One region of the Rouxiella sp. T17 genome, then DNA from elsewhere that is predicted to be linked to it. Evidence: predicted binding sites of a transcription regulator. Region 1 holds the regulator's gene; each other region holds the start of a gene.

Region 1 (4,444 bases):
TCGAGAAAGCCGTGCAGAAAATCGTGGGTTAATCGCCTCTCCCTTCTCCTGTGCAAGGCGGGAGAAGGGGTTCTCTTCTGCTCATTAACTTTTCCCTTTCTACTTTTCAGCGCCGAAAGCGATGTTTTTAGCGCCGAAAGCTATGTTTTCAGCTCAGAAAGCTATGCGTTAACTTTGCGGGTCAGCCAGATCCCGTGATGCGGCCGTTGACGCCACGCCAGTGAAGAGATGGTGTTCATGGCGCTGAGGTGTGACAACACGCGACGCAAATGACGCTCCATTTCGGTAATCGGCATGTCTGTCTTCATGTCGGGCGGCTGAAATGCCGTTGAGCCGCTGCTTGCGCCATCGGTAGTCAAACGCTGCTGACAGCTTTGCAGCGCGATTTCACAGGTCTGCAAATACTCAATCGCCAGCTTCGGCGTCAGCATGTAATGCTCGCGCGCCAGAATGGTCATCGCGTTGATGTGATCGACCAGGAACTGGCTGTGCGTCACCCACAGTCGCATGTCGTTGAGATAATGCGAATTAAAACCCGGCTCCTGCATCGCCTGATTTAACGAGGTAAATAGCTGATTATGCGCCTGATTCACTTTCATGCGCGCATAGGCCAGCTCGGCGGGATCGGGCTCTTCCTGCAACACTAATCTTATTGCGGTTTGATCGGCCTCGAGCGCCTGATGGGCGTTGGTGCGCAGCATGCCGCTCTGCCACTGCGGCCACAGCCAAATCATGCCGCCAAACGCCAGCGCACAGCCAATCAGGGTATCGATTAATCGCGGCAGCAGGAAATTCGCGCCGTTTAGCCCCAGAATTTGCAGCGTGTAAACCGCCGTGACGGTCAGCCCAATCATTCCGAGGCCATAATTTTTGCGCAGCACGGTATAGGAAATCAGCGAAATCAGCAGCATAAACAGCAGGGTAATATTCTGCGGAATGGCCAGATGAAGCAGGCCCGCCGCCAGAATCAGGCCGATGAGCGTGCCGAGCGCGCGGTGCTGAATGCGCACCCGCGTGGCGTTATAGCCGTTTTGACTGACCAGCAGCGTGGTGAGCAAAATCCAGTAAGGTTTCGGCAAATTAAAGAACATGCCGAGCGTGCTGCCGATCGCCAGAATCACGCCCAATCGCGCGGCGTTGCGCAAGGCGGCAGACTTGAAAGACAGATAACTTTTCAGCGCGGCCCAGAACGGCAGGCGATTTTTATCCTGCATTAAATCGCGGCGATACAGCGGGCGCTGGGTGCGCAGCAGTCGCGCAATGCGGCTGAAATGGTAATAGCAAAACTGGCCAACCGGATTATCGCGATAGCGCGAGGCGATCTTTTCCAGCGCCGCCAGTTCGTTTGCCATTGAAAAACGAGGCGAACGTCGATGATAGAGAATGTCGTCGCCAATCCGTCGCAGCCTCGCGCTAATCACCTGCGCGTTGCGGGCAATCACCGCCTCGGCGTGGCTCTCTTCCACCAGCTTTTGCACCTCTTCGGGCAGGTGCAAACTGACGGTAATGTGCTCCTGCAAATCCAGCGCCACCTGAAAATTGCGCAGCAGCCGTTTACGATGCTGATGATCGTTGTTGGGCAACATGTGCATCTGTTGATACAGCGTGGCAATTAAATCGATCACCTTTTGCTGCCTTTTCAACAGCGGCGGCAGCGCAGTGTCGGGATCGGTGTGCTGAGTCAGCAGGGTATATTTCGCCTCGAAATAATCGGCGAGCTCGTTATACAGCTGACTGAGGGTTTCACGCATCGGCTGCTCTTCCGAAAGTCGGAACCACAGCCAGTTAAACAGTCCGTACCAGGCTGTACCGACCACAAAAAGCAGCGGCGCGTGCCAGATGGGCACCACGCCCGCCATGCTCAGCGTAAAGATTGAGGCCACCAGCGCGCCCGAAAGCAGTCGTGCATGCAGCGGACCGATTTCGCCCGTCACGCCAATCACCAGCGCGAAACTCAGCATGATAAACGGCAGCGGCACGTGCCAGTTCACCAGCATCAGCTGGAGCAAAATACTGCTGACGGCAAACAGCGAGCCGCCAATCACCAGCCGCTTGAAGAAATGTTTGTGGGGCGTATCGAGACCGGAAATATTGCAGCAGGCAGGCACCAGCGCGAACAGCAGACCCATCTTGAGTTGGCCAAACAGCATGGCAAAGGCGATAGGCAGGCATAGCACCAGCGTTTGACGCAGCGCATAGTTGATTTCAGGATGGTAAAAGAGTCGTCGCCAAAGCGTCATTTGAAAGAGATTCAAACAAAAACGGCACGACGACGAATCGCCATGCCGTTTTTAAAACGATTAACGGGTGCCGTAAACGACAATCGTTTTACCGTGCGCCGAGATCAGACTCTGATCTTCGAGCATTTTGAGAATTCGACCTACCGTCTCGCGTGAGCAACCGACGATCTGACCAATTTCCTGACGGGTAATCTTGATCTGCATACCATCGGGATGGGTCATGGCATCGGGCTGTTTAGCCAGATTCAGCAGAGTCTGGGCAATACGACCGGTCACATCGAGGAAAGCAAGGTTACCTACTTTTTCGGACGTGATTTGCAGTCGGCTCGCCATCTGCGCAGAGAGGCGCATCAGAATATCCGGGTTAACCTGGATCAGCTGGCGGAATTTCTTGTAGGAAATTTCGGCCACTTCACAGGCAGTTTTCGCTCTTACCCACGCGCTACGTTCCTGACCTTCTTCGAAGAGTCCCAGCTCGCCGATGAAGTCACCCTGATTCAGGTAGGAAAGTATCATCTCTTTGCCTTCTTCATCTTTGATAAGCACGGCAACCGAGCCTTTCACGATGTAATAAAGCGTTTCGGCCTTTTCACCTTGGTGAATCAGCGTACTTTTAGAAGGGTACTTGTGTATATGACAATGAGACAGGAACCATTCGAGAGTAGGGTCTGTTTGTGGCTTGCCGAGAACCATTAGTTATTATCCTCTTATTATCGCTGCCCAAAATCGCAGGGTTCTGAGTCCCTGTACGGCGATTTTTTACTTCGCGCTCTTTTAGCATATGAACTGACCAGCAATGCTGCAAGCGGCAGGTAGAGTGATTTAAGCGGTAATTTGCCCTTATCACCAAGGTTATCCTGTTAACACCTAAAAAACCTGACCGCAACTTGTTGGAAAGTTTCTTTCGGCTTTGTTTGTAGCACAGGTTTGCAGACGTGTCTTGTGTTGTCTCGCTTCAGCATGATGCGGATCGAGTTACATTGCCAGTTTCAGGGCTAAAGGGTAGTCTGTTTTAAAAATTGTGGCAGGAGAGAAACCAATGCAGGCACGAGTAAAGTGGGTCGAAGGTTTAACATTTCTGGGTGAATCGTCGTCGGGCCACCAGATAATCATGGACGGCAACGCGGGCGATAAATCCCCAAGCCCGATGGAAATGCTGTTGATGTCGGCGGGCGGATGCAGCGCCATCGACGTAGTTTCTATTTTACAGAAAGGCCGTAACGACATCGTAGGCTGCGAGGTCAAGCTGACTTCCGAACGCCGCGAAGAAGCGCCGCGCCTGTTTACGACCATTAATCTGCACTTTATCGTCACCGGAAAAGACCTGACGGACAAGGTTGTCGAGCGCGCGGTTAGCCTGTCGGCGGAGAAATACTGCTCGGTTTCGCTGATGCTGGGCAAAGCGGCAACCATTACGCACAGCTTTGAAGTGATCGATTCAGAAAGTTAATCGAAATTCAGGCGCTTTTCAGCGTTTATTGAATCGACTTTTAGAACGACGCGCCGCCTCAAAACCTTTTGCGGCGGCGTTTTTCAGCATTATTCGATTTTCTTGCCTTCCATCAAACGCTGCACCAGCGGACCCATGATCAGCTCCATCGCCAGCCCCATCTTGCCGCCCGGCACCACCAGCGTGTTGATGTGCGAGATAAACGAACCTTGCAGCATCGCCAGCAAATATGGGAAATCGATCTGATCCAGTCCCTGAAAATGGATCACCACGAAGCTTTCATCCAGCGACGGAATGGCTTTCGCGGCGAAAGGATTCGAAGTATCGATGGTCGGTACGCGCTGGAAGTTGATGTGCGTGCGGGAAAACTGCGGCGTGATGTAGCTGATGTAGTCATCCATTGACCTGACGACGGAATCCATCACCGCCTCGCGGGAGTGACCGCGCTCGCCGGTGTCGCGTACCAGTTTTTGGATCCATTCAAGGTTGACGATAGGCACCACGCCCACCAGCAAATCGACGTGTTTGGCGACGTCGACCTGATTCGTCACCACGCCGCCGTGCAGGCCTTCGTAAAACAGAATATCGGTCGGTTCGGGCAGCGCCTGCCACGGCGTGAAGGTGCCGGGCACCTGATTGTAGGGCACGGCTTCGTCATAAGTATGCAGATACTTGCGCGAGCGGCCGGAGCCGGTCTTGCCGTATTCGATAAAGCTTTGTTCCAGCAGCGTGAAGTCATTGGCCTCGGGACCAA
Region 2 (4,444 bases), on a different contig from region 1:
TGGAGTGTGCAGTTCGTCATCGTTTACCGAATGGCCTGCCGCAGTGTTTGCGGGCTGCCGACGTGTGGAGGTCACGTTAGGTCCTTTTTAAATTTATAAAATGGTATGCAGGAAATGTGGATGGGCAATAGATTTACGCAATCGAATGAAAATCGATAATCAAAACGACATCGATATTCAAAACGGAAAGCTTGGCCTGCAAAAAATTTTACTCAGGTTTAAATCTATTATCTAATATATTAATTACGCTGTTTTGATACTTTAAAGATATCAATGAGGATCCTGTGCACAATATCGAATTACGCCATTTGCGTTACTTTATCGCCGTGGCAGAAGAGCTGCATTTTGGCCGCGCGGCGGAAAAACTCAATATCTCTCAACCGCCCCTGAGCCAGCAAATCCAATCTTTAGAAACTCAAATTGGCGCAGTTCTGCTTTACAGAAACAATCGCACCGTGCGCCTGACGCAGGCTGGCGAAATGTTTTTAAAAGAAGCGAAAAGTATTGTTGGTAAGGTGCAGGATGTTTCCGAGCAGGCGGCGCGCATTCATCGCGGCGAAGAAGGGACACTGACCATCGGCCTGACCTCGTCTGCGCCGTTCGTGAAGAAAATCTCGCGCACTTTTCAGCGTTTTCGGCTGGCCCATCCGCAGGTCAATATTCGCATTGAAGAGATGAACAGCAAGCAGCAAATCGACCCGTTGGTTAAGGGGAAGTTTGATTTAGGCGTCATGCGCAATGGCGTGCTGCCAGACGTTTTGCAGCATCACGTCCTGCACACGGGGCCGCTGGTTGCCGTAGTGCCCGAAAATCATCCGCTTACCGAATTGCCGCCCGGCGAATTGACCCTCAGTCATCTGGCCGATCAGCCTTTCGTATTCTTCTCGAAAGATGTTGGCACCTCGCTTTACGACGATATTCTGCAACGTTTAGCGCACGCCGGAATTACCCCCTTTATCACGCAGGAAGTCGGAGAGGCGCTGACGATTATCGGGCTGATATCCGCAGGTTTGGGGGTGTCGATTTTACCCGCCTCCTATAAACGTATTCAGGTCGATGGCGTGAAATATCTTTCCTTCAAAGATGAGCAGGTCAATACCCAGGTTTGGTTGGTCAGTCATCGCCATCGGCCACTCTCTGCACCCGCGCTGACGCTGGCGCGAATGTTAATGGAGGATGAGGCTAAATCGTGAAGTTAAAAGGTGAGATGTTGAAAACTGAGAAATTTAAGACTCAGTTAATATGAGATTAACGAGGCGGAATTGTGGGCAAATTTGCTGACAAAACGCAGTAATATGTGCTCTAAATCACATATCGAATCAAATAGTTGAGGATATGTGACAAAAACGGCTTATAACCTTTACTCTTTATTTCGGAGCGCGAAAAATAACGAGGCAAGTTGAGTGATAGTGGAAGGGCAGCCGGGTCATATCGATCAGATAAAACAAATCAATGCCGGTACCGTATACCGACTAATAGACCAGTTTGGTCCAATTTCCCGTATCGAACTTTCTAAAAAAGCTCAGCTCGCACCGGCCAGTATTACGAAAATAGTTCGCGAGTTGGTGCAGGCTCATTTGGTGCAAGAGACTGAATATCAGGAGCCTGGCAGTCGAGGCCGTCCGGCGATTGGCCTGATTCTTGACACCAAAGCGTGGCACTTTTTATCTGCGCGCATCAGCCTTGGCACTTTGACGCTCAGCCTGCGCGATCTCAGCAGCAAGCTAGTAGCAGAAGACCAGCTGCCACTGCCCGCCGAAGGTCCCGAGACTTTTCTCGAGCGCTTTTTTGCCCTTATCGATCAATTCTTTATCCGACATCAAAAACTGCTTGAGCGATTGACCGCCATCGCGATTACGCTGCCCGGCGTTATTGATGCGTCGCAGGGCGTGATTCAGAAAATGCCTTTCTATCCGGTAGAAAGCGTGGCGATAGGTCCGGCTCTGGCCGAGCGCAGCGGGTTGCCCGTTTATGTGCAGCACGACATTGCCGCGTGGACCAAAGCCGAATCACTTTATGGCGCCTCGCGCGGTTTTCAGAACGTCATTCAAGTGGTGATTGACGACAACGTCGGCGCAGGGGTGATTACCGGCGGGCAAATTCTGCACGGCCGTACCAGTAGCGTGGTCGAAATTGGTCACACGCAGATTGATCCCTACGGCAAACGCTGTTACTGCGGCAATCACGGCTGTCTCGAAACCTTGGCCAGCATCGACAATATCCTCGAGCTGGTCAAAGAGCGCTTAACACTCACGCCGAATTCCCTCCTCAATAATCAGCCGGTTACGGTTGAAACACTCTGCGACGCGGCTAATCGAGGCGATGCGTTGGCGCGCGACATTATCATCGGCGTAGGTCAAAACGTAGGCCGAATTGTTGCCATTATGGTTAACCTGTTTAATCCGGAAAAAATCCTGATTGGTTCGCCGCTTAATCTTGCCAAATCAACGCTGCATCCGGCGATAATGTCCTGTATTCAACAACAGTCGCTGCCGGCTTACAGTGAACACATTCAACTTGAATCCACCTATTTTGACAACCACGGCACCATGCCCGGCGCGGCGCTGATTAAAGATGCGCTGTATAAAGGTTCGCTGCTGGTGAAGTTGCTGCAAGGTTAATGTTTCACCGGTTTCGGCAAACTGATTGTTCCCATTTACAAATAAGGCTGTAACACCGTCTTCACCTGATAAAACATTGCGCTAACGCAAACTGTTCCACCGTGGCTTCCCCTAGACTCGAACAATATTTAGTCGATTTCGACGGATCATCGTGCCGCTAACTCATTGGTTTTGATGATGACATGGAATTATTCGGGAGCAGAATGAATATGTTAACGCAGGTATTTGTTACGGGTACAGATTCGCGCGTCGGGAAGACAATCGTTTCCCGCGCATTGTTACAGGCGATGGCGGCGCAGGGAAAAACGGTTTTAGGCTATAAACCGATCGCCACCGGCAGTCAGGCGCTGGCCGACGGCGTACGCAATCAAGACGCCGTCACGCTCCAGCACTCTTCTTCTGTTGCGTATCCTCTCGCCAAAATCACTCCTTTTGCCTTATCCGATGAAGAAATTTTCACCAGCGAACTGCCTTCCGACCTGTTCATTCGCATGACTGACGGCCTCTACTTTTTACAGCAGGGCGCGGATACCGTAGTGGTTGAAGGCTGCGACGGCTGGAGAACGCTGGTCTCGCCGTTACAATCTTATTCAACCTGGGTCATTGAAAACCGGCTGCCGGTGATACTGGTGGTTGGCATTCAGGAGGGCTGCGTCAATCAGGCCTTGATGACCGCGCAGTCGATAATTGCCGACGGCGTCGAGCTGGTCGGCTGGGTCGCCAACCGAATAAACCCGTGTCTGGCACACTATGCCGAGACTATCGCCGTGTTGGCGCAAAATATCCACGCGCCGTTACTGGGTGAAATTCCGTATCTGCCACGCGCAGAATCTCGAGAGCTATCGCAATATCTGGATCTTTCTGTGCTCTAAATGCGTTCGGCGCAGGGCATTTTCTCCTCGGCTGGTATACTCATTGGCAACAGAATGAACGGCTAATTGCAGAGGAGAACGGCTATTACTTCCAATACTTTACCCGATATTCACGTCGACAGTCGGCATCGTCCGCTGGTGCTGACCGCCTGTATGCTGTCGATGTTTATGGCGGCGGTTGAGGTGACGATTGTCGCAACCGCAATGCCGACGATTATTGCCGACCTCGGCGGGTTTAATTTGCTGGGCTGGGTTTTTGCTATCTACCTGTTAACTCAGGCGATTACAGTGCCTATCTATGGCCGACTTGCCGATCTATACGGCTGTAGACGCATGTTTTTTATCGGCACGTTGCTGTTTCTGCTGGGGTCGGTACTCTGCGGGTTCGCGCCGTCATTAACATGGATGATTGCCTTCCGTGCCTTGCAGGGGTTGGGCGCGGGGGCGATTACGCCCGTGGCGACAACGTTGATTGCCAATATTTATGGCCCGCACGAACGAGCGAAAGCGCAGGGCTATTTGAGTAGCGTGTGGGGCGTGTCGGCGATTATCGGCCCGCTGCTTGGCGCGTTTATCGTCCAGCATTTCCATTGGTCAATTGTCTTCTGGATAAACCTGCCGATCGGCCTTATCGCGATGGTTATTTTGGCGCGCTATTTACCTGCCGACGAGGCCAAAAAGCCGCATTCGCTGGATCTCGCGGGCACTGCGCTGCTGTCGTTAAGCGTGGCGGCACTGTTACTGGCGCTGTTGCAGGCCGAAGTATTGGGCTATTACTCGCTGCTGCTGATCGCCGTTGCCGTGGCTGCCGCGCTGTGGCTGATTCGACAGGAGCGACACGCGCCAGAGCCCCTGTTTCCACTGTCATTATGGCAAAGCAAAATTGTGGTGGCGTCAAACGTCGGCGGACTGATTCTGGGTGCCAGCATGATGGGCATTAGCGCCTTTTTG
Region 3 (4,444 bases), on a different contig from region 1:
AAGAAGAGACGCTGGACGCTGGCGAAATCTCCGACCTGCTGGGCGCAATCGAGAAGAACGTAGTGCGTAGCCGCGTACTGAGCGGTGCTCCGCGTATCGATGGCCGTGAAAAAGACACCATCCGTGCGCTTGACGTGCGTACTGGCGTGCTGCCACGTACCCACGGTTCTTCACTGTTTACCCGTGGCGAAACGCAGGCGCTGGTTACCGCAACTCTGGGTACTACCCGTGATGCGCAGAATCTCGACGAACTGATGGGTGCCAAAACTGACACCTTCCTGTTCCACTATAACTTCCCTCCGTACTCCGTAGGCGAAACCGGCATGGTCGGTTCACCTAAGCGTCGCGAAATCGGTCACGGCCGTTTGGCGAAACGCGGCGTGCTGGCAGTGATGCCTAAGTTTGAAGATTTCCCATACACCGTGCGCGTGGTATCTGAAATCACCGAATCAAACGGTTCTTCTTCAATGGCTTCCGTTTGTGGCGCGTCACTGGCTCTGATGGACGCAGGTGTGCCAATCAAGGCTGCCGTTGCGGGTATCGCGATGGGTCTGGTTAAAGATGGCGACAACTTCGTTGTACTGTCCGACATTCTGGGTGACGAAGACCACCTGGGCGACATGGACTTCAAAGTAGCCGGTAGCATCGACGGTATCACTGCTCTGCAGATGGATATCAAAATCGAAGGCATCACCCGTGAAATCATGCAGGCTGCACTGAGCCAGGCGAAGGGCGCGCGTACGCACATCCTGAGCGTGATGAACAATGCAATCAGCGAATCTCGCGGCGATATCTCGCAGTTCGCGCCACGCATTCACACCATCAAAATCAACGCTGACAAAATCAAAGATGTCATCGGTAAAGGTGGTTCTGTAATCCGTGCGCTGACCGAAGAAACGGGCACTACCATCGAAATCGAAGATGACGGCACCGTGAAAATTTCTGCGACCGACAACGAGAAAGCGAAACACGCTATCCGTCGTATCGAAGAAATCACTGCTGAAATCGAAGTTGGCCGTATCTATCAGGGTAAAGTTACCCGTATCGTTGACTTTGGCGCGTTCGTTGCCATCGGTGGCGGTAAAGAAGGCCTAGTCCACATTTCTCAAATCGCCGACAAGCGCGTAGAGAAAGTGACCGACTATCTGACGATGGGTCAGGAAGTGCCGGTTAAGGTTCTGGAAGTTGATCGTCAGGGCCGTGTGCGCTTGAGCATTAAAGAAGCGACCACCCCGTCTGAAGATTCGGCTGAACCAGCTGCAGAGTAATCTGTAACCTGTAGTTTACAGCTCCCGGCGTAATAGCTGGGAGTTGTTCGTATCATGAGCGCAGGAAGCGCTTGTGCTAAGCAAGCGGATAACAGGATGTTTGTCCAATGTTTGTCTTCGGGAGTTGAAATGAAGCCTTTCTTGCGCTGTTGTTATGTTGCGACAACACTTTTGTTGGCAGGATGCAGCAACCATGATTGGCGCAAAAACGAAGTCCTGGCAATCCCGTTGCAGCCTACTTTGCAGCAGGAAGTGATCCTGGCGCGTATGGAACAAATACTTGCCAGTCGTTCATTAACAGATGATGAGCGCGCACAGCTATTATATGAGCGCGGTGTGCTGTATGATAGTCTCGGACTCAGAGCACTAGCGCGAAATGATTTCTCACAAGCGCTATCTATTCGTCCTGATATGCCAGAAGTTTTTAACTACCTGGGGATTTACCTAACGCAGGCCGGCAACTACGATGCCGCCTATGAAGCGTTTGATTCTGTACTAGAGCTTGATCCAACTTACAATTACGCGCGTTTGAATCGCGGTATCGCCCTGTATTACGGTGGCAGATATTCGCTAGCGCAGGATGATTTGCAGGCGTTTTATCGAGACGATCCAAATGATCCCTTCCGTTCGTTGTGGCTATACCTTGCGGAGCGAGAAATCAATCCCAAGAATGCCGAAGTAGCGCTTCAAGAGCGTTACGACAAAGCGGACAGAGGGCAATGGGGATGGAATATCGTCGAATTCTACCTAGGCAAAATCAGCGAATCCACGCTGATGGACCGCCTAAAGGCAGAAGCAACGGATAACACTTCGCTCGCTGAGCATCTCAGTGAAACTGACTTCTATTTAGGTAAGCATTACCTAAGTCTGGGGGACAAGGACAGCGCTTCTGCACTGTTCAAACTGACGGTAGCTAACAACGTACATAACTTTGTTGAGCACCGCTATGCATTGTTGGAATTGGCGCTTTTGGGCCAAGAGCAAGACGACCTATCAGAATCGGACCAGCAATAGCTGACGACACTAATCAGCCTGATTAACCATGGCCTATGCCATTTTTAATCGCCTTTATTGGCGAGGGTTGCTTTGTTCGTTTTATAAACTAATTTGAGCCGGTTCACACTTTTCAATGAAAATGACTGAAAATTTTCTCGACGAGTTATGTAGACTGGCTGCCATTATTAATGAGGCACGTGTACATGACTACTGAGCTTGAAACCTCTTTTGCTGACCTGGGGCTGTCTGCTCCGATCATTTCTGCCCTGACCGATCTGGGCTACGAAAAACCATCACCGATCCAGGCTGAGTGTATTCCTCACCTGTTGAGCGGTCGCGACGTTCTGGGTATGGCTCAGACCGGTAGCGGTAAAACTGCAGCCTTCTCGCTGCCACTGTTGCACAACATTGATGCTTCCCTGAAAGCACCACAAATTCTTGTTTTGGCTCCAACCCGCGAACTGGCGGTTCAGGTTGCCGAAGCGATGACCGATTTCTCCAAGCACATGCACGGCGTTAACGTTGTTGCATTGTACGGCGGCCAGCGTTATGACGTGCAGTTGCGCGCTCTGCGTCAGGGTCCACAGGTTGTTGTGGGTACCCCGGGTCGTCTGCTGGATCACCTGAAACGCGGTACGTTGAACCTCTCTAACCTGAGCGGTCTGGTACTGGACGAAGCCGATGAAATGCTGCGTATGGGCTTCATCGAAGACGTAGAAACTATCATGGCGCAGATCCCGGCTGACCATCAGACCGCGCTGTTCTCTGCAACCATGCCAGAAGCGATTCGTCGTATTACACGTCGCTTCATGAAAGATCCGCAGGAAGTTCGCATCCAGTCAAGCATCACTACGCGTCCGGACATCAGCCAGAGCTACTGGTCTGTACACGGTATGCGTAAAAATGAAGCGCTGGTACGTTTCCTTGAAGCTGAAGATTTTGACGCGGCTATTATCTTTGTTCGCACCAAGAATGCGACCCTGGAAGTGGCTGAAGCGCTGGAACGTTCTGGTTACAGCTCTGCGGCACTGAACGGCGACATGAACCAGGCCCTGCGTGAGCAGACTCTGGAACGTCTGAAAGATGGCCGTCTGGATATTCTGATTGCAACCGACGTGGCAGCACGTGGTCTGGACGTTGAGCGTATCAGCCTGGTTGTAAACTATGATATCCCTATGGATTCAGAGTCTTACGTTCACCGTATCGGCCGTACCGGTCGTGCTGGCCGTGCTGGTCGCGCGCTGCTGTTCGTTGAGAACCGCGAACGTCGCCTGCTGCGCAACGTAGAACGCACCATGAAGCTGACTATTCCAGAAGTGGAATTGCCAACTGCAGAAGTGCTGGGTCAACGTCGTCTGGCCAAGTTTGCCGCTAAAGTTCAGCAGCAGCTTGAAAGCAGCGATCTGGATCAATACCGTGCGCTGCTGGCTCAGCTTCAGCCTGCAGAAGAGCTGGATGTTGAAACTTTGGCCGCAGCACTGCTGAAAATGGCACAGGGCGAACGTCCTCTGATCGTTGCCGCTGACCCAATCTTCAAAAGCCGTCCACCGCGTCGCGAATTTGAAGACCGTGGTGATCGTCCAGCTCGTGGCGACCGTCCTGTTCGTGGTGACCGTCCTTCACGTGATGGCGATCGTCCAGCGCGTGATGGTGCTGCTCCACGTCGCGAACGTCGTGATGCTGGCGAGATGGAACTGTACCGCATTGAAGTTGGCCGTGATGACGGCGTTGAAGTTCGTCACATCGTTGGCGCTATCGCTAACGAAGGCGACATCAGCAGCCGTTACATCGGTAACATCAAGCTGTTTGGCACCCACTCAACTATCGAGCTGCCTAAAGGTATGCCGGGCGAGATTCTGTCTCATTTCACCCGTACCCGCATCCTGAACAAGCCGATGAACATGCAGTTGATGGGCGATGCAGTACCACAGTCCGATCGTCGTGAGCGTCCAGCTGGCGGTGAGCGTCGTGGTAACGGTGCTCCACGTTCTTTCAGCGGCGAACGTCGTGAAGGTGGTGCAGGCCGTGGTCGTCCATTCAACGGCGAACGTCGTGAAGGTGGCAACTCTGCAGCTGGCGATCGTCGTCCGCCAAGCCGCGCACCACGTCGCACTACTGACGCATAATCTGTCCGACATTCAAAAGTCTTGATAGATGAGCAATAAGAACCAGCCTCCGGG

The links. Region 1 encodes CRP, which controls carbon source genes, mostly activating them, when cyclic AMP is high. Its sites were predicted from a motif close to ATGTGANNNNNNTCACAT; they were not measured.
Region 2: the regulator CRP is predicted to act here: its motif matches at 1,296-1,313, upstream of mlc (sugar metabolism global transcriptional regulator Mlc).
Region 3: the regulator CRP is predicted to act here: its motif matches at 2,374-2,391, upstream of yrbN (protein YrbN).

Annotation. Positions count from the first base shown of each region.
Region 1 is NZ_JAWUEA010000001.1:12,542-16,985, forward strand. It holds gene argD (bifunctional acetylornithine/succinyldiaminopimelate transaminase) at 1-32, shown strand, start outside; gene SC206_RS00065 (YccS/YhfK family putative transporter) at 162-2,240, opposite strand; gene crp (cAMP-activated global transcriptional regulator CRP) at 2,301-2,933, opposite strand; gene SC206_RS00075 (OsmC family protein) at 3,280-3,690, shown strand; gene SC206_RS00080 (phosphoribulokinase) at 3,780-4,444, opposite strand, start outside.
Region 2 is NZ_JAWUEA010000028.1:45,048-49,491, forward strand. It holds gene SC206_RS09325 (MFS transporter) at 1-75, opposite strand, end outside; gene SC206_RS09330 (LysR family transcriptional regulator) at 285-1,193, shown strand; gene mlc (sugar metabolism global transcriptional regulator Mlc) at 1,404-2,621, shown strand; gene bioD (dethiobiotin synthase) at 2,831-3,493, shown strand; gene SC206_RS09345 (MDR family MFS transporter) at 3,578-4,444, shown strand, end outside.
Region 3 is NZ_JAWUEA010000026.1:66,022-70,465, forward strand. It holds gene pnp (polyribonucleotide nucleotidyltransferase) at 1-1,268, shown strand, start outside; gene nlpI (lipoprotein NlpI) at 1,398-2,282, shown strand; gene yrbN (protein YrbN) at 2,404-2,478, shown strand; gene SC206_RS06970 (DEAD/DEAH family ATP-dependent RNA helicase) at 2,468-4,390, shown strand.